Regions from separate parts of the Marinobacter sp. MBR-99 genome, predicted to be linked through region 1. Evidence: predicted binding sites of a transcription regulator. Region 1 holds the regulator's gene; each other region holds the start of a gene.

What was found. Region 1 encodes FliA, which starts transcription of late flagellar genes. Its sites were predicted from a motif close to CTAAAGTTTNNNNNNNNNNNGCCGNTAA; they were not measured.
Region 2: a site for FliA is predicted at 4,474-4,501, ahead of fliD (flagellar filament capping protein FliD). Genes of this name have one in related genera too.
Region 3: a site for FliA is predicted at 2,010-2,037, ahead of ABIE59_RS03170 (methyl-accepting chemotaxis protein). Genes of this name have one in related genera too.

The regions. Positions count from the first base shown of each region.
Region 1 covers NZ_JBEPPY010000002.1:98,373-104,816, forward strand. Annotated here, with positions in the region: gene ABIE59_RS02245 (chemotaxis protein CheA) at 1-524, opposite strand, end outside; gene ABIE59_RS02250 (protein phosphatase CheZ) at 545-1,330, opposite strand; gene cheY (chemotaxis response regulator CheY) at 1,351-1,734, opposite strand; gene ABIE59_RS02260 (RNA polymerase sigma factor FliA) at 1,894-2,637, opposite strand; gene ABIE59_RS02265 (MinD/ParA family protein) at 2,670-3,482, opposite strand; gene flhF (flagellar biosynthesis GTPase FlhF) at 3,553-4,869, opposite strand; gene flhA (flagellar biosynthesis protein FlhA) at 4,927-6,444, opposite strand, start outside.
Region 2 covers NZ_JBEPPY010000026.1:54,512-60,955, reverse strand. Annotated here, with positions in the region: gene ABIE59_RS18365 (AraC family transcriptional regulator) at 1-211, opposite strand, end outside; gene ABIE59_RS18360 (argininosuccinate synthase) at 499-1,710, opposite strand; gene ABIE59_RS18355 (substrate-binding periplasmic protein) at 1,786-2,553, opposite strand; gene fliS (flagellar export chaperone FliS) at 2,573-2,971, opposite strand; gene fliD (flagellar filament capping protein FliD) at 3,026-4,432, opposite strand; gene ABIE59_RS18340 (flagellar protein FlaG) at 4,633-5,067, opposite strand; gene ABIE59_RS18335 (flagellin domain-containing protein) at 5,148-5,993, opposite strand; gene ABIE59_RS18330 (flagellin) at 6,403-6,444, shown strand, end outside.
Region 3 covers NZ_JBEPPY010000002.1:300,597-307,040, forward strand. Annotated here, with positions in the region: gene ABIE59_RS03160 (sensor domain-containing diguanylate cyclase) at 1-1,086, opposite strand, end outside; gene ABIE59_RS03165 (pseudouridine synthase) at 1,233-1,967, opposite strand; gene ABIE59_RS03170 (methyl-accepting chemotaxis protein) at 2,135-3,760, shown strand; gene ABIE59_RS03175 (efflux RND transporter permease subunit) at 3,757-6,444, opposite strand, start outside.

The sequences.
Region 1 (6,444 bases):
TCCGCACCTTTTTCATCGGCCAGGGCATCCAGCAGTTGCTCAAACTCTTCGTCGGTAATATCACCGGAATCATTGCCGGCACCCACGGCAGGTTCGGGTTCTGGCGTTGGCGTTGCCGGCGCTGCCGTGTCGCCTTCCGGCTTGGCAAGTTCATCCAGCGCGGCGATCAATTCGTCCGGAGCCGGCGTCGGCTCTTCACGGTTACGAACCTGATCAAACATGGCGTTGACGTGGTCCAGGGCTTCCAGCACCACGTCCATCAATTCGGAGGTAACCTTGCGCTTGTGGTTGCGAAGGATATCGAACACATTTTCCGCAGAGTGACAGCAGTTGACCAGCGCTTCGAGCTGCAGGAACCCGGCACCGCCCTTGACCGTGTGGAAACCACGGAAGATGGCGTTGAGCAGGTTGCTGTCATCCGGATGCTGTTCAAGATCTACCAGCTGCTCGGACAGCTTTTCGAGAATCTCGCCGGCCTCAACCAGGAAGTCCTGCAGGATCTCTTCGTCGGCATCAAACGCCATGCGTCACCCTCTATAATCGTTCAGAAACCGAGACTGGATAACAGGTCATCAACGTCGTCCTGCCCCGAAACTACATCATCACGCTCCTCAGCCTTGATCTGAGGCCCTACCCCTTTTTCGGCCGATTCTTCTTTTTCTTCAATCTGGTGCACGGTGCCGGTGAGCTGGTCCACGTGGCTGGCCATCACCACCAGGCCAAGCAGGTTCTCTTCGACTTCTTTCACAAGGGCCGTGACTTTCTGGATAACCTGCCCGGTAAGATCCTGGAAGTCCTGGGCCAGAAGGATTTCAGACAGATTGCTGTACAGGGTATCGGAATCTGTGGCCAGGCCCGCAAAGAAGCGATCAATGCGGCCGTACAGTTCCCGGAATTCTGCCGGCTCCATTTCCCGACGGCGCAACCGCTGCCATTCGTCTCGCAGGGCGGTCGCTTCGTCGCGCATGGTGTGCGCCACCGGCATGCTTTCTTCGACCAGGTCCATGGTGCGATTGGCCGCCTGGCTGGTCATCTGGACAACGTAGGCCAGCCGATCCGAGGCATCGGACATCTTGGACAAGGCTTCTTTCTGCTCGGCACTGCGGGCGTCTATCTGAAAATTCCGGATAGCCTCGTGCAGGCTCCGGGTCAACCGCCCCACTTCCCGATAGAGGCTCTGGTCGCGAACTTCACTTAGCTCGTTGATCACCGACATTGCCCGGGCGTAGTTACCGGAACTGATACATTCGGCCAACTCCGAACTCTGCTGCTGGAGCTTTTCGGTTACCTCCGGGTCGAGGCCCTGATGGTTCTCGTTCTTGTCAGTCATGACAGCCATCCGACCTCTGGTTACTGGATTCGCTCGAAGATCTTCTCAATCTTTTCCTTGAGAACGGCAGCGGTAAAGGGTTTGACGACGTACCCGTTAACGCCGGCCTGGGCCGCCGCCACAATCTGGTCACGCTTGGCCTCCGCAGTTACCATCAGCACCGGCAGGTTCTTCAGGTTCTCGTCTGCCCGCACCGCCTTGAGCAGATCAAAACCCGACATGCCTGGCATGTTCCAGTCGGTCACCAGGAAGTCGTACTTGCCGCTCCTGAGCATGGGCAAGGCAGTGTTGCCATCGTCCGCTTCATCCGTATTGGTGAAGCCAAGATCGCGCAGCAGATTCTTGATGATTCGCCGCATTGTGGAAAAGTCATCCACAATGAGAATTTTCATGTTTTTGTCCAATGGGACCTCCAGTCAGTAACACCCGGATTTCATTAAGCCTTTTGAAAGTCTAGCAGGCCGCTGCTTTAACCGCTTATTGTGTGTTGTTTGGCCGCGTTGTAAAGCGCCGGTTACCAAAATCTACACAGTTACGCGCCGCGCGGTCAGCGCCGGCCCGGTTTATTCTGGCTCGTCTTCCCGCCAATCGGACAACCGTCCCCTGAGACGAAGGGCCGCCTGGCTATGAATCTGGCTGACCCGGCTCTCGCTGACGCCAAGCACCGCGCCAATTTCCTTCAGGTTGAGCTCTTCCTGGTAGTAGAGGCTCAACACCAGCTTTTCTCGCTCAGGAAGCTCCTCAATTGCCTCTGCCAGGCTTTTCTGGAATGCATTTGATGCAATGCCATCCAGGGGATTATCGCTGGCCTCTGTTTCTTCTATCGGCAGCTCCCCGGATTCATTGAGCTCATCAAGGCTAAAAAGTCGGCCACTGTTGGCGTCTGCCAGGGAGGCATGATATTCCGACAGGTCAATGCCCAGCTCTTCGGCAACATCAACATCCTGGGCCTCGCGCCCGGTGCGGTCTTCAACCGTCTTGATGGCTGCCGCGATACGGCGGGCATTACGGTGAACGGAGCGGGGAACCCAGTCGCCCTTGCGGATTTCATCCACCATGGCACCGCGGATACGAATACCTGCGTAGGTTTCAAAGGTGGCACCCTTGCCGGTGGAATAGCGTTGCGCAGCTTCCAGCAGGCCGATCATGCCCGCCTGCATAAGATCTTCAAGCTGAACCGAGGCCGGCAAACGGGCCATCAAGTGTAGGGCGATTTTCTTGACCAGCGGCGCATGCTCCTCAATCAGCTGAGAGGGGCCTTTTGCGCCAGCCTGATGGTAGATTCCCAGGTTTTTCGCCAATGTCATGTATCCGATTTTCTTGTAGGACTGGATTCAGATCAGACTTCGACGAGCCGCTCCACGAAAAACTCCAGATGCCCTCTTGGCGATGATGGCAGCGGCCAGCTGTCCACTTTCTCTGCCAGGGCACGGATCGCCAGCGACGCCTTGGCCCGTGGATAGGCATCCAGAACGGCCCGCTGCCGCTGAACGGCTTTTTTGACGGCTTCGTCGTAAGGCACGATACCTACATATTGTAGTGCTACATCAAGGAAACGCTCGGTGACACGGGTCAGTTTTTCATACAGATGCCGACCTTCCTGCTCATTTCGCACCTGATTCGCCAGAATACGGAAACGGTTGGTACCGTAGTCGCGATTCATCAGCTTGATCAGGGCATAGGCGTCGGTAATCGAGGTAGGCTCATCGCACACCACCAGCAGCAATTCCTGGGAGGCCCGCAGGAAACTGACGACGGACTCGGAAATACCGGCTGCGGTGTCAACAATCAGCACATCAATCTGGTCACCCAGCTCGCTGAAGGCGTTGATCAGCCCCGCATGTTCCATCGGGCTCAACTGGGTCATACGCTGGGTGCCGGACGATGCGGGAACAATCTTGATACCACCCGGGCCGTTGACCAGAACGTCCTTGAGGTCGCACTCGCCACTGAGCACATCCTGCAGATTGCGATTGGCGGTAATGCCCAACAGCACGTCGATATTGGCAAGGCCAAGGTCTGCATCCAGCAACACCACCCGCCGGCCTTTCTGGGCCAGCGCGATACCGAGGTTGACGGACACATTACTCTTGCCGACACCGCCCTTGCCGCCGGTAACCGCAATCACCTGAACCGGATGTGGTCTGCTCATACTGTTATCAGTCTCTTACTGCGTTCTTGTGTGGGCACAAACGGCAGCGCACCGGCTGTACCACCGGGCCTCAGGCCCCTTCTGCAACGGCCTGGCCGTGCTGCATTGTTTTCAGGCGTTCTACGCCCAACCGCACCAGAGGAATGGCCTCTGCCCGGTGCAGGTCTTCGGGAATCTTCTGGCCATCGGTATACCACGCCACTGGCAGGCCGGTTTCCATGACAAAGCCCAAAGACTCACCCAGTGTCAGCGCTTCGTCAATCTTGGTCATGACGCAGCCTGCAAGGTTTGCCATCTTATAGCAATGCCACACGGATTTCATGATGCGCGGCTGGCTGGTGGCAGACACGACCAGATGGGTACGGATATTGTGATCGCTCCGGGCCAACTCCGCCAGCTGTTCCTGATAACCGCGATCCGAGCTGGTCAGCCCGGCGGTATCAATCAGAACCAGGTGCCGATCTGACAATTCGTCCAGAATGTCATCCAGGGAATGACTCTCGTCCACAACCCGGACCGGCACATTGAGAATACGGCCAAACACGAATAGCTGTTCATGGGCTGCCACCCGGTAGCGATCGGTGGTGACCAACGCCAGGGAATCCGGCCCATGCTCCAGTACATATTGGGCTGCCAGCTTGCCAATGGTGGTGGTCTTCCCAGACCCGGTTGGCCCCACCAGCGCATAGACGCCGCCGGCCTCAAGCCAGTCTTCCCGAGCGGTACGCACGCCGGTGGCCAGCATCTTCAGGGATTGCTTCCAACCGTCTTCCAACCTGCCGGCACGATGCTGACGGGACAGAGAGGTTGCCAGCTCCGCGCCCAGACCAAATTCCTGCAGCCGCTCGGCAAGCCTCTGCTGAACTGCATTGGATGCCGCGACTGCAGGATTCTCGGTTACCGAGGTACGGCCGCTGACCATCTCTCTCAGGGAGTTGATTTCCGCTCTCATGCTCGCCAACTCATCCGAGTAGCCCGCCGCTGGCCGGCCACCTGCATTGCCCACCGAGGTCGACCCGCCGGCCAACTCACCTGACCAGTCGGCAGCCGGCCGATCGTCAGCCAGTGCACGATCATATTCCGCGCCGACACCCGCCCGCTTCTCCCGCACTTCGCGAATGCGACTGCGTGATCGGTTCAACTCTTCTTCCAGCCGACGATGCTGGTCTGCCTGCAGCTCCGCCAGGCGCGAGCCGTTGGTGGCCTGTGCCGCTTTCTCGCCAAGGCGCTGGCGTGCCATATTTTCGTCATAGTCCAGGGCCGTCACAATTTCGACGCCTCCGTCCACCCGGCGATTGGACAAAATAACGGCATCCGGTCCCATCTCATGACTGACCTGTTTCAGGGCTTCGGCCATGGTCTTTGCAAAAAACCGTTGTACTTTCATAGCGCTTCATCCTCCACCGGCGTGCCCGAATCGGGTGTTCGCCTTGCCCTGCCGGCCTTACTGACCAACAGAGGCGACTATCGTGATCTGTTTGTTATCCGGAATTTCCTGGTACGAGAGCACATGCAAACGCTCTACCCCATAACTGGCAAACTTTGCCAGCACTGGCCGCAAGGGCCCGGAAACCAGAAGAATCGCCGGCTTGCCCAGCATTTCCTGGCGCTGAACACTGTCCTGAAGGGACCGCTGCAGCTTTTCCACCATATTGGGCTCAAGCACCAGGCCAATATCGTCCTGTCCGCCGGATTGTTGACTCTGTTGTACTGACTTAAGCAACAACTGTTCCAGGTCTGGATCCAGAGTGATCACCGGTATCTCGGTGTCGTTGCCACAGATGCTTTGAACGATCATTCGGCGCAACGCCTGCCGAGCCAGGGTGGTCAACAGTTTCGGGTCCTGGCTTCTGGGGTGGACGTTAACGATGGCTTCGGCAATGGAGCGCATATCCCTGACCGGCACTTCTTCCCGGAGCAGATTCTGAAGCACCCGCAACAGGACGCTCACGGAGATCGTCGTAGGCACCAGCTCCTCAGCCAGTTTCGGAGCCATTTTCTCCAACTGGTCCAGCCACTTCTGGGCCTCTTCATGGCCGATAAGTTCATGGGCGTGCTTTTGCAGAATCTGGTTAAGGTGGGTAGCCACCACCGTGCTGGCATCCACCACGGTGTAGCCCAGAGTCTGGGCCTGGTCTTTCTTGTCAGGCTCAATCCAGATGGCATCCAGGCCGAAGGCCGGGTCTTTGCCGGCAATGCCTTCCACCTTGCCGAACACCTGGCCCGGATCAATGGCCAGCTCACGTTCCGGGTGAATCTCCGCCTCGGCAATGGTCACACCCATCAGGGTAATGCGATAGACGTTCGGCATCAGGTCCAGATTGTCCCGAATGTGCACTGACGGCATCAGGAAACCCAGATCCTGAGACAGTTTTTTGCGAACCCCCTTGATGCGACTGAGCAGCTGCCCGCCCTGGGATTTATCGACCAGAGGAATCAGCCGGTAGCCCACTTCCAGACCAACGATGTCAACGGTCGCCACATCATCCCAGCCCAGCTCCCGGGTTTCACCGGGCGCCGGCAGCGCCTGTCCTTCTGCGCCGGACCGATCCTGAACCACCTCGCCACCGGCACGGGGCGCTCCACCAGCCATGCCGCCACGACCGGCGTAAACGCCCTCTTCTTCCACAGTCTGGCTTTGCTTTTTCCAGATCAGCCAGGCCGCACCGGCCGCAAGGCTGCCCAATCCAAGGAAAGCAACATGGGGCATGCCCGGAATCAGGCCCAGGATAATCAGGATGACGGCGGCAATACCGATGGCCTTCGGCGCGTTGAACATCTGATGAATGATCTGCCCGCCCATGTCCTGGCTGGCCGTTACCCGCGTTACCATGATGGCAGCGGAAGTAGACAGCAACAGTGATGGAATCTGGGCAACCAGGCCGTCACCGATGGTCAGCAGCGCGTACCGCTGCATCGCCAGGCCAAAGTCCAGGCCATGCTGGAGCATGCCGATCGAGAT
Region 2 (6,444 bases), on a different contig from region 1:
CCAGGCCAAGAATGGGATTGTTGGATGCTTCGGCCAGCAGGCGAATAAACGTCTGAAGCTGCTCGCCCGTCAGGCGGCCGTCATCGGTATCAAGGATATTCGGCTCAAGGCCGGCTTTGCTGAACAGCTCTGAGGTGCTGATGCCCTTGGCATCGGCATAGCGAACGTATTGGCGCAGGGCGGCGACAGAGGCGGTTCCGAGAGGGGTCATGGTGACTGCTTTGGTTGTTGGTTTTATGCAGCGAGTATAACCGAAAATAGGCAGGGCTGGGGTGTTGTAAGGGTCTGTCCCCGAACGGGGACTGACCCATTTTGGAACCAATGGGTTCGAGTTTTGGGGCAAGGACGGGCAAAGGTGGGTCAGTCCCCCAAGGGTCTGTCCCCGCATGGGGACTGACCCATTTTGGAACCAATGGGCTCTAGTTTGGTGGCAAGGACGGGCAAAGGTGGGTCAGTCCCCGTTCGGGGACAGACCCTGAGGACAGACCTCTGCAGACCCTACAGCTTCCTGCCTTTTCCAGCGGCGATCCGCAACCGCAGCGCGTTCAGCTTGATGAAGCCTTCGGCGTCTTTCTGATCATACGCACCCTGGTCTTCTTCAAAGGTGGCGATCTTTTCGTCGAACAGGGAGTCGTCAGACTTCCGGCCAACTACATCCACATTACCCTTGTACAGCTTCAGGCGAACGGTGCCATTCACGTAAATTTGGGTCTGGTCGATCAGTGCCTGCAGAGCCTCACGCTCCGGAGACCACCAGTAGCCGTTGTAGATCACTTCGGCGTAGCGGGGCATCAGGCTGTCTTTCAGGTGGGCCACTTCGCGGTCCAGGGTGATGGACTCGATGGCGCGATGGGCGCGCAGCATGATGGTGCCGCCCGGGGTTTCGTAGCAGCCACGGGATTTCATGCCCACGTAGCGGTTCTCTACGATGTCGAGGCGGCCTATACCGTTGGCACCAGCTACCTTGTTCAGGGTTTCCAGCACTTCGTGGGGCTTCATTTCCTGGCCATCAACGGCAACAATGTCGCCCTTCTTGTAGGTCAGCTCCACGTAAGTCGGCTTGTCTGGCGCGGCTTCTGGAGACACGCTCCAACGCCACATATCTTCCTCGGCTTCCGCCCAGGGATCTTCCAGGTTCATGCCTTCGTAGGAAATGTGCAGCAGGTTGGCATCCATGGAGTATGGGCTCTTGCCCTTCTTCATTTCCACCGGAATGTTGCGTTCTTCGCAGTACTGCAGCAGCTTCTCGCGGGAGTTCAGATCCCACTCACGCCAGGGGGCAATAACTTTAACTCCCGGCTTCAGCGCGTAGGCGCCCAGCTCGAAACGTACCTGATCGTTGCCCTTCCCGGTCGCGCCGTGGGAAATCGCATCAGCGCCGGTTTCGTTGGCAATGTCGATCAAACGCTTGGCAATCAGCGGGCGGGCAATGGAGGTACCCAGCAGGTACTCGCCCTCATAGATGGTATTGGCGCGGAACATCGGGAACACGTAGTCGCGCACAAACTCTTCGCGCAGGTCTTCAATGTAGATTTCCTTGACGCCCAACGCTTCAGCCTTGGCGCGCGCCGGCTCAACTTCCTCGCCTTGGCCGATGTCGGCGGTGAAGGTCACCACCTCGCAGTTATAGGTATCCTGCAACCACCGAACGATCACGGAAGTATCCAGGCCACCGGAATAAGCCAGCACCACCTTTTTGATATCAGACATGCCCTTGCTCCAGACTGAACAGAATGGATGTATTGAAAAGAAGCTGCGTATTGTACGGGAGTGCGGGGGGAATGGCTATTGGGCGGAAGAAGTCTGGAAAATGCGCTCCAGCTCGCCATTTTCACGCATGTGTTGCAGCGCTTCTTTGAACAGACGAGCGTGCTCCGGGTTGCCGCTACTGGGCGACATGTACAGCCGGGCTTTTTGGCCTTTTACATGTTCCTGCAGACGGAACTCTTCCTCGGGAAAGTCGTAAGCATCTATCGTCGTCGCGATGTTGTGATCACTTGCCAGCACTGCGGAAATCCGACCCAGCAACACCATATCGATGGCTTGGCGGATATTATAAACCGGCACTTTCAGCACCGCCTCATCAGCCTTAAACGCCTCACCCAGATAGGTACCCCGCACATAGCCGACCCGCTTGCTGGCAAGGCCCTCCAGGGTGAGAGGAAAATCAGTGTCACGCATGGCCATCAGCATCAAATTAAGCTGAAGCACGGTATCAACAGGAATAGTGTTCTCATCCAGGTCTGGGCTTTGAAACAGAAAGGCAAATTCCGCACGCCCTCTCGTAACGTCCAGGATAACCCGCCGCAAGGGCAGCAACTGCGCACGGATAGCCACACCGGACAGCTCCGATAACCGATCGGTCAGCTCGATCAGACTACCCTGTAAATGACCGTTATCGTCCTGAAATCCCCAGGGCCAAACATCAGGAATGGCAAAAAGGGCTGCGGTGTCAGCTGAGCTGCCCCGGCCCGATGGAACCGCTTCGTCACCGGCCTTGGCATGGGTGACAACAACAAGCAGGGCCAGAATAAGGCCCCGTAACAATACCATAAACTTAACCAACTCCGGCTCAGACCGCCTGCTGCTGGCTAACCACCTCGTCGCGAATGCCATCCCAGCCGTCTTTCACAGAGCGCAGCAGGTTCAGCACTTCATCCAGCTTGGCAACGTCATTCTTGGCACTGGCTTCCAGCAAGGTGCGTTCCATGTAGTCGTACAGGGCTTCGAGACGCGTAGCCAGCTCCCCGCCTTTTTCGAAATCCAGGAACGAACGCAAACCACCAAGAATTTCAATAGCCTTGTTAAGCAACTGAGCCTTGCCCGCGTAATCCTTGGCTTGCATTTTCGCCTTCGCCATGTTGATCCGCTCAATCGCCCCGTTATACAGCAACTGAATCAGCTTGTGCGGGTCCGCATCGGTGATGCTGGTTTGAGTATTGATACGTTGGTACGCTTGTAAACCGTTCATAAATTACCTCGTGTAACCGAAATACCAGCATGCTGCTAGTTGGCAATACAACCTTTACTGACCACTCGGCGGCCGCGGTGCAATCGCCGCCAACTGTTGGGTGATGTAATCTCCGGTGCTCTGAATCTGCGCAATCAGCGAATCCGCAGCAGAGAACTGTTTCACCAAACGCTCTTCATAGGCCGCAATTCTCATATCCAGGCGATCGCGCTGATCCTGAATATCCCTCAAAGCCCGATTCAGACCCTCAGTCCTGCTGGAAAGCGCACCATCGCTAGCGAGAAATCCGGTAACCGTATCGACCATGCGCTCTGCAATACCACTAGTGGTATCGGTTTCAGCGAACAGTGCTGTCATGGCCTGGGGGTTTGCCTCCAGCTGCTCTTTAAATTTTGCAGAATCGAACTCCAACTTACCGGTACTAGGCTGAGTCTTGATGCCTACATCACCCAACATGCGAATGGGAGAGTCTTCAAGACCTTCCGGAATCGTTGTAATCAAACCGCGAAGCTGGCTCTGGATGCTGCGAACAGTTGAGTCTCCAGTCAGCACTCCACCCTTGCCAGAATCGGCATCAAAGCGGGAAAGCCGGTTAATCTCATCCTGCAAGGCATTGAACTTATCAACAAACTCCTGCACCCGACCTGCAACCGCATCAGGATCCTGAGCAATCTTGACCGTAGACGTGCCGGTGGCGAACAAGTCAAAGGTTACACCATCCACCACTCCATCGACGGTATTGCTGGAGCGTATTACCTCAATACCGTTAATTTCCAGGCGCGCATCCTTCGCAGCCACCGTCTCCGTCATATTGGACGTTACACCATCAAAGGCGAACTGAGACAGGCCGGTATTGTCCGTGTTATTGCCATCATCATCCGTTACGGAGATCTGAATCGCGTTATCAAGACCAGACTCATCCGCCGACAAAACAAGGCGAAAGCCGGAACCTGTGTCCACAACACCAGCCGACACTCCGGCATTCGAATCGTTAATCGCTTTCGCCAGACCATCCAGTGTGTTGTTGGTTTCATCAACGGTAATGGCCGTTTCCACCCCGCCCACGTTAAAGGTCAAGGTTCCACTGCCCACCTGGGTGCTATTTCGATCAGCAAAGGTGCCAGACGCCAGCGATTGCGCCTGCGCAAGTTCCTTTACATCCAGACTGTAAGAACCACGGCTCACTTTGGATGGGTCTGCAGTAACGCCGGCAACGCTCTCATTAGAAGAAGACGCGGTAAAGGCACGAAGCCCCTCAGGTTTGCTTAGAGCCTCCATGGGCGAACGCAGCGCTTCAATCGCACTCCGGATTCGGCCAAAGGCAGAAATCTTGGCCTCGGCTTGCGACTGCTTTTGATCCAGCCGAAGCTTTGCCGGGGCACGCTCTGCCTGAACGAGCTGGTTGAGCAGGTCATTGGTAAAAATACCAGACCCCACACCCAACGATGATATACCTGCCATAAGCGCCTCCTGAAAGGCTGATTAACTAACCGCTAAACCGTTTATCGGCTGAAAGCGGCAAAACTTTGCCCTAAACGGCAAAATCTCTGTAAAAAAATGTAACCCTGAAAACCATAAGCGCAAACACCGCCGGACCCAACTCAGGGTGCGGCGGTGCTGAACAGCCATTGCTTGCGCAGCAAGCCCGACCAAACAAAAAATCAGACTTTCACGCTAAACAACGTCAGCGGTTCGTCCTGCTGCAATTTTTCTGCCAACCTCAACGCCACTTCATCAGGAATCTGGCGGATAACCTCCTGGGTTTGTTGATCGACCACACGAACGATGGTCTGGCCCAAGTCGTTATCAATCTCGAACTGCAAATCCCGCTGAACGTTCTGTGCGTAGTCGTTCAGCCTTGAAACTGCATCGTCCAGAGACTCCCGTTGCTCGGCTGCCTGCTCCTTCAGTCTAGCAGAAGCAGAGGCGGCTTGAACCGCCGAAGCATTTGCAACGGATGCCGGCTTACCTGATGGAGAAGCTTGAGCGGAGACATTGCTGCCTTCGTTCCGAGGTGACGCGGTAGCCCGAGCCGGAGCCTGCTCACTGGAGCGTACCAGCTTCAAGTCCGGGCTGTTCAGGTTCACGTCATTCATAGCTTTACCTCGCTATCCTCTAACGGCGGTAAACCGGCCTTCCTTGTATGAGAGACCGGTTACTCACCGTGCTATCCCTGTTACTGCAGGAGGGACAGAACCTGGTTAGGACGAGCATTCGCCTGAGCCAGAACGGAAATGCCGGCCTGCTGGAGAACGTTAGACTTGGCCAGTTTTGCGGTCTCGGCGGCGAAGTCGGCGTCGAGGATTCGGCTGTTGGAGGCGCTCAGGTTCTCAATACTGCTGCTAAGATTTGCAATGGTAGACTCAAACCTGTTCTGTTTTGCACCCAGCTCGGCGCGGAATTCATTTACACTTGTCAGGGCCGCATCCAAAGTACCTAATGCCGTAGTAGCAGCTGAGCCGTCAGTACCAGTAACATCTACCGAAACGGTGGTTGCATCAGACGCCAGACTAAGCCCTACCGCAGTCATGTCAGAACTCAAATCAATCGCAATAACTTCGCTGGCGTTCGCACCTACCTGAAAATCAGTAGATCCTAAACTTCCATCCAACACGTTAAGACCATTAAATGTCGTCTGGTCTGCAATTCGTTGAATCTCAAATACTCGCTCATCAACCTCGGCCTGAATTGCACCTCTATCTGTCTCACTGTTCGTTCCGTTCGCTGCTTGAACAGCCAGTTCCCGAATACGCTGAAGGTTATTGGTAATCTCATCCAAGGCACCCTCTGCAGTTTGCGCCAGAGAGATGCCGTCGTTAGCGTTCCGCTGGGCAACAGTAAGGCCGCGAATTTGGGCGTCAAAGCGAGTGGAAATAGCAAGACCCGCCGCATCGTCTTTGGCTGAGTTGATTCGCAGGCCTGAGGACAAGCGCTGCAACGCCTCGTTACTGAGACTCTGAGATTTACCCAGTTGGTTTTGAGCGCTGATTGAAGCTACGTTAGTATTAATACCGAGAGCCATAATGCTTCCCCTTCGACAGATGTCGTTATTTCATGGAAAAGGTCTGGCGCCCGTTTCTGAGTTGGTAGCGCCGCCCTGTTATTCCACTTAACGGCACCACATTGCGATGCTTTAGGAAAAATTCAGCCAATTTTGTAAAGTAATGTAAAAGATCAATCGACCCCCTCAAGATGCTCAAAAAAGCGGCAAAGCGATTCCGCTCAGAATTGGCAGATTACCGTCACCACAATCAGCACCCCCGCCAACCAGAATAAGAACACCGTTTAATTTCAAATACCTAAAACAAATAACCGCATATTGGCACGCCCTTCGCTTATGCCTTCGCACAACGGCAACATAACGAATTTCTGCCGGTGGAGATGCAAGTTGAAACATCTTTACCCGGCACTTCTGAGCAGGGAGAATCGATATGCCTCAGGTCATAAACACTAACATTGCCTCGCTGAACGCA
Region 3 (6,444 bases), 200 kb from region 1:
TGTCAGCAGGTTGCGCGGCAGGAAAGTGAACTTGTTCAGGGCCAGTACAATTCCCCCAGACAGCATGAACACCCAGGCAACGGTGTAATAGCGAGCCGCCGGATCTCTCTTGATCCAACGCACCACGCTAAGCACCAGCATGGTCGAACAGCCCACCGCAGCGATCAGAATGGTGGGCAGAATCATGTGCTTGTAGGGAACAAACAGGCCTGCCCCCGCCATCAGGCCAGCGACCAGAATCATCGCCATGGTCCACCGGTTCAGCCAGGGGTGATTCTCCCGAGTAACGCTGATAAAGCGGATGCTGAAGGCCCCACCAAACACGATGACCAGATTCAGAAACACAATGATGGACTGGTCATTCCACCAGGTGCCCTCCGGCCAAAGGTACTGGAAACCAACCCCATGAAGGCTGGCCAGAAACAGGGGCATGGAAGTGATGTAGCCAACATAATAGAGAAAACTTCGCTCGCCGACGGCCATGAATACAAACAGGTTGTACAGGATCATCACCAGGACAATGCCGTAGTACATTCCTTCGAGCATGCTCCGGCCCTGGTCTGCCGCATAAAACGCATCCCGCTCCCAGAGTGTCAGCGGCACCTGCATGGAGCTGGTGGTGTCCACACGGAGGTATACCGTAACCGTCTCGTCAGAGGGCAACAGCAACGGCACAACAAAATTGCGGTGGTGGATGGGACGATCATAAAAGGAACGTTTGTCGCCCAGAAGCAGAGGTTCCTGAGTGTCGGGTAGGTAGACCTCGATATGGTCCAATACCGGGTAACCAATTTCCAGGAAATTGACGGCTTCAACGCCGGTCACGTTGGTCACCCGGAAACGGAACCAATACACGTCATTGCCGTAGCCGAAGTTAGCGCCCTCACTACTGCCGCCGGTCCAGGCCTCCCCGGGTAACTGAGACACCTCAGCAAAAGAGATTGGCTCGCTCTCCAGCCAGTAATCCACATGCGGGGCCAGCTCCAGACGCTTCGAATGCTTGTCCCAGATTGCAGACTCCGCCAGCACTGACGATGGCAGCAAAAGACTGAGGGCAAGAATGAGCAGTATCGAGAGTCTTGGCACAGTGGGCCTCGGCTATAAGCGTTTAGTGTAGTTATTTGCTTGTCACCGAGTATGCACCAAGCCTGGGCGTAGCGCCTGCAGACACTACCAATTTACGCAAAATGACAAGAAAAGATACACAACGGTTATTAATCAAACACTTTTGATTAAATGTTAAATTGGTCGTCACGGAAAATTTCCAGCACCCGTAGAAAACTCTCTTCCAGGCTCGAAACCAGTGTGAGAGGTTCACCGGTAACCGGGTGCCTTAACGACAGCCGGGTAGCGGCCAGCATCAGCCTGCCCTCGCCAAACCGCTCGGCAAAATACCGGTTATGGCGCCCACGACCATGGTTGGCGTCGCCAATGATGGGATGATTGATGTGCTTCATGTGGCGGCGCAACTGGTGCTTTCGGCCGGTTTTCGGGTAGAGCTCCACCAGGCTGTACCGACTGGAGGGATAGCGCTCGATGGCCACCGGAATCTCAGTGGTCGCCAGCCTTCGGTAGTGAGTGAGGGCTTCCCGCACAGGCTGTTCGGTTCCACGCAGACGCCGGTCTTCCGGCTCATCTTTCAGCGGATGATCAATCACGCCGGATTCCGGCGCCCACCCTCTGACCACGGCCAAATACGTTTTCTCCACCTCGCCCGCCATCATGGCCTGACCAATCAGACGGGCGGTCTCCGGATCTCTGGCAAACAGCAAGACACCAGAGGTGGGGCGGTCCAGCCGATGCACAGGGTATACATGCTCGCCGCCATTAAGCGCTCGGGCGTATTGCAGGGCAAACTCGGTTTCGTGTTTGTCTATGGGGCTTCGGTGCACCAGCAAACCGGCGGGTTTGTGGACAGCCAATAGTTGCTCGTCTCGGTAGAGCAGAGTTAACGGGTTAGCTGTCATCATACTGCAACAAAAAGTTCACATTCTTTTTTGTATGAAAATCTCATGTTCCAGCTCTGCCAGCCGATCTAATATTTATGTGAGAACAACATCTATAGCGCCACAACCATAAAAACGCCGCAACGTATGATCTGGAATAAGCCAACACAGAAATCGGAACCTTAACCATGAACTGGTACTCAAAAAGCATTCTGGGACGCGTCCTGGTCATCATACTGGCGACGAACCTGACTGTCGCTGCCGTGGCGATGGCTTACCTGAACTTCTCCCTGAAAGTCAAAGATGATTTCAATGAACTGGTCAGCAGCAACATGGTCCGGGCGCTCCAGGCCCAGGACGTACTCTCGGATTTCAAAACCCAGGTTCAGGAGTGGAAGAACGTGCTGATCCGAGGGGCAGATTCAGATCAGCGTGAAAAGTACTGGCAACGGTTTCTCCAACAAGAGGCTTCGATCCAGGCACAGCTTGAATCCCTTATCCCTGCTATGGAAGCAGCCAGCGCCAAATCCCTGTTGACCGAGTTTCAACGGGCTCACCAGGAGATGGGCCGGGCCTACAGACAAGGCTTTGAGGCGTTTACACGCTCAGGTTTTGATTCCAACGCTGGCGATGTCGCCGTGCAGGGTATTGACCGTGAACCGGCCCGCCTTATTCAGGAAGCTGTCCAGAATATCCGGGAAGATGGGTTGGCCGTGGCCTCTATCCTTAATAAAACAGTGACCGAACGCAGCTGGATCGTGTCAGCATTATTGATAGCTGCCATTGTAGCTGGAACGATCATACTGATCGTCATGCTCGTTACCAGCGTCGTGAGACCGGTACAAAAGCTTACCTCCCAGATAGCACGTCTGGGCAAAGGAGATCTGTCTGACCCGGTGACGATGCAGCGTGCCGACGAATTGGGCAAACTGGCGGGTGCCGCCCGCAACCTGCACGGGTTCCTCAGCGATACAGGCACCCAGCTTAGCCAGAATGCGGCCCAACTTCATACGACGGGCGAGTTGATCCGCGCCAATGCCGACAACGTCGCCAGCCAGTCCGATATTGCCCACCAGCGGATCGAACAGATAGCCACTGCCATGAATGAGATGTCTGCTACGGCCGAAGATGTCGCAAGCCATGCCGCATCCGTTGCCTCAGAGGTGGGCCAGACTTCGGAAGAGACTGGCACCGCCGATGCTCAGATCAACAAGGCTGTTGAAAGTATGCATAGGTTGACCGAACAGATTCGCAGCTCGACAGAAACTGTCAACCAGCTTGCAAACGATGGCAAGAAAGTGAGCGATGTTATGCGGGTCATCCGTGAAATTGCCGACCAGACCAATCTGTTGGCACTGAACGCCGCAATCGAAGCCGCTCGGGCTGGCGAGGCAGGCAGAGGCTTTGCCGTGGTGGCCGACGAGGTGCGCAACCTTGCGGCCAAAACCCAGGAAGCCACTGTCGAAATTGACCAGATTATTGCAGCCATCAGCAACGCCTCCCGGGATGCCACCGAGTACATGCATGCTTCAGAGGTAGTGGCGCAAGAGAGCAACGAAACCGTCGAAGCGGTTCGCAGCACTCTCGCGGAAATCAACCGCAGGATGGCCAGTATCAACGATGCCACCACCCAGGTCGCAACGGCAGCAGAACAACAGACCAGCGTGTGTGAAGACATCAATCGCAATGTAACCGACGTATCAGAAACCGCCGAGGCCATGCATCGGGCCGCAGAAGACAACCTTCGCACGGTGCCGAAACTTGAGGACATGGCGAGCCGGGCCCGCGAACTGGCCGATCGTATCCGTCACTAGTCGCTTTGAGTGCGGCCGGTCAGCCTGCAAAAGGTCTGGCCGGCTTTGTCACCCAACACCAGCAATGCCGGAGTAAGGAGCAACGTCAGCAAGGTGGCAAAGGCAAGGCCGCCGGCGATAGCGCTGGACAGCTGTGTCCACCATTGCGTTGACGGGGCGCCCAACCCGAGAGACGGTTCCAGCAGGTTGACGTTGACGCCCAGAACCATCGGCGTCAAACCCAGAATGGTGGTGATGGCTGTCAGCAGCACCGGGCGCAAACGCAGGCAACCGGTTTCCAGGGCTGCCTCGTAGGCTGGCTTGCCCTCTTTCTTCATCTGGTTGAAGGTATCAATCAGGATGATGTTGTTGTTCACCACGATGCCTGCCAGGGCAATGATCCCCATACCCACCATCACCACGCCGAAGGGCTGGCCGTTAAACAGCAGGCCCAGCAGCACTCCGGCAGTCGACAGTACAATCGCCGACAGGATCAGGAAAGTCTGGTAGAGGGAGTTAAACTGGGTGACCAGTATCAGCAGCATCAGCCCCACCGCCACCAGAAACGCCGTGGTCAGGAAGGTGGCCGCCTGTTGCTGGTCTTCGTTTTCCCCGGCGAAGCGAACGCTTACCCCCTCTGGTGGTTCTGGCATTTCTGCTTGCAGGCTGCGCAAGACCTCATCCATGCGCCGGCCCGGAGCAACGTCGGATTTGATGGTGATGGTGCGTTGGCCGTCTACCCGCACAATGGAGCCGGTTTTATCACCCGGTTCCAGGCTGACAAATTCCGACAATGGCACCTGGCCACGAGGAGTGTGGATGGTCTGGCGTTGAAGGTGGTCCAGCTCACGCCAATTGTTCGGCACCCGCACGGCAATGTCGACTTCATCCCTGACATCTTCCGGCCGGTAGGTGGCCAGCACCAGGCCGTTGGTAACCAGGCGTACTGCACTGCCTATACTCAAAACGTCAGTGCCGAAGCGGGCTGCCGCTTCCCGGTCTACCTGCAGGCGCCATTCAATGCCGGGAAGGCTGCGGTCATCCTCAATATCGGCAAAGCCACCCAACGCGCGCATCTGCCGTTGAATCTCATCCACATAGCCGTTCAGCTCACCGCTGTTCATGCTGCTGACCAGCAGCTCTACAGGCTTACCCTCCGCCGGGCCACCTTCCTGCTTGCGGAACTCCAGCTCGATACCTGGTATATCCCGGGTGCGCTCTCGAAAGTCCTCCAGAATGTCGGTGGCGGTGCGGCGGGTAAACCAGTCGTTGAACTGGAACTGCAACACCCCGATCACGTCCGGTGCCAGTTGGCTACTGGTAACCAGCATCGAGCGCGCATACAGGGCTTTTACCTCTGGCATATTCTGCAGGCGCTGCTCCACCTGCCGCACAATGGCATCCCTCTCCCATACAGACAAATCGCCCCGGGCGCGCACCTGCACCTGAGCAGAATCCGGCTCAACACTTGGAAAAAACTCAACGCCGTGGTTAAAGCGGCCATAGGCGGCATAGATCAGAATAATCACCACCAAGGCGCCCAACAGGGTCAGCCCCGGGCGGCGCAGCAAGGTACCCAGTATGTTCCGGTATGTCATCATGAACCGCCCGTCAGTGGCGTCCTGGTGAACTCGTCGGCCGCCACTGACACCCCCCATCACTGGCAGGAACACCAGAGCCATGGCCAGCGAGGCAATCAGGCAGATGAGCACCGTCATCGGCAGGAACTTCATGAACTCGCCCACCACCCCGGGCCAGAACAACAGGGGTACAAACACGGCAAGCGTGGTGGCGGTTGAGGCAATAACCGGCCAGGCCATCCGCGAGGCAGCTTCTACCCAAGCGGTTTTCACCGGCTGGCCATCGCTGAGGTTCCGGTCCGCCAGCTCAGATACCACAATGGCGCCATCCACCAGCATGCCCGCTACCAGAATCAGACTGAACAGCACCACGATGTTGAGGGTCAGCCCCATGCTCCAGATCACCAGGATACCGGTCAGGAATGCGCCTGGAATGGTCAGGCCCACCAGGAACGCGGAGCGGGGGCCCATGGTGGCAATAACCACAATGATCACCAGCACGATGGCGGTCATCACGTTGTTCAGGAGATCAGACAGGATATCCTGAACCTCCTCGGATTGATCCATGATGTAGCGAATATCCAGAGTATCTGGCAGGCGGGGCCTGGCGTCGTCGATCAGCGCGCGGATCTTCTCGATGGTTTCAATGATGTTGGCGCCTGAGCGTTTAGACACCTCCAGCACCAGCGCCGGCTCGCCGTTAATGCGAGCAAAGCCGGTAGGGTCTTTGAAAGTGCGTTGCAGCATAGCCACATCGCCAAAGGTGACCACCGAATCGCCGTCGACCTTCACCGGCATCGACATCACGTCCTCGATGGTCTCGATTACTCCCGGCACTTTCAGAGCCATCCGGCCGTTGCCGGTGTCCAGGGAGCCGGCAGCCACCAACTGATTATTGCGCCTGACCAGAGAGGCCAACTGGTCGAAATCAATGCCGTAGCTTTCCAACACCTGGGCATCCACCACAATTTCCAGCAGATCCTCCCGGTCACCGCCGATGTCGACTTCCAGAACTTCGGGGATCGCTTCAATGGCATCCTGCAGGCGACGGGCAATGGTGATGAGTTCACGCTCGGAAAGCGGGCCAGACAAACCGATCGACAGCACGGGAAACAGAGAGACGTT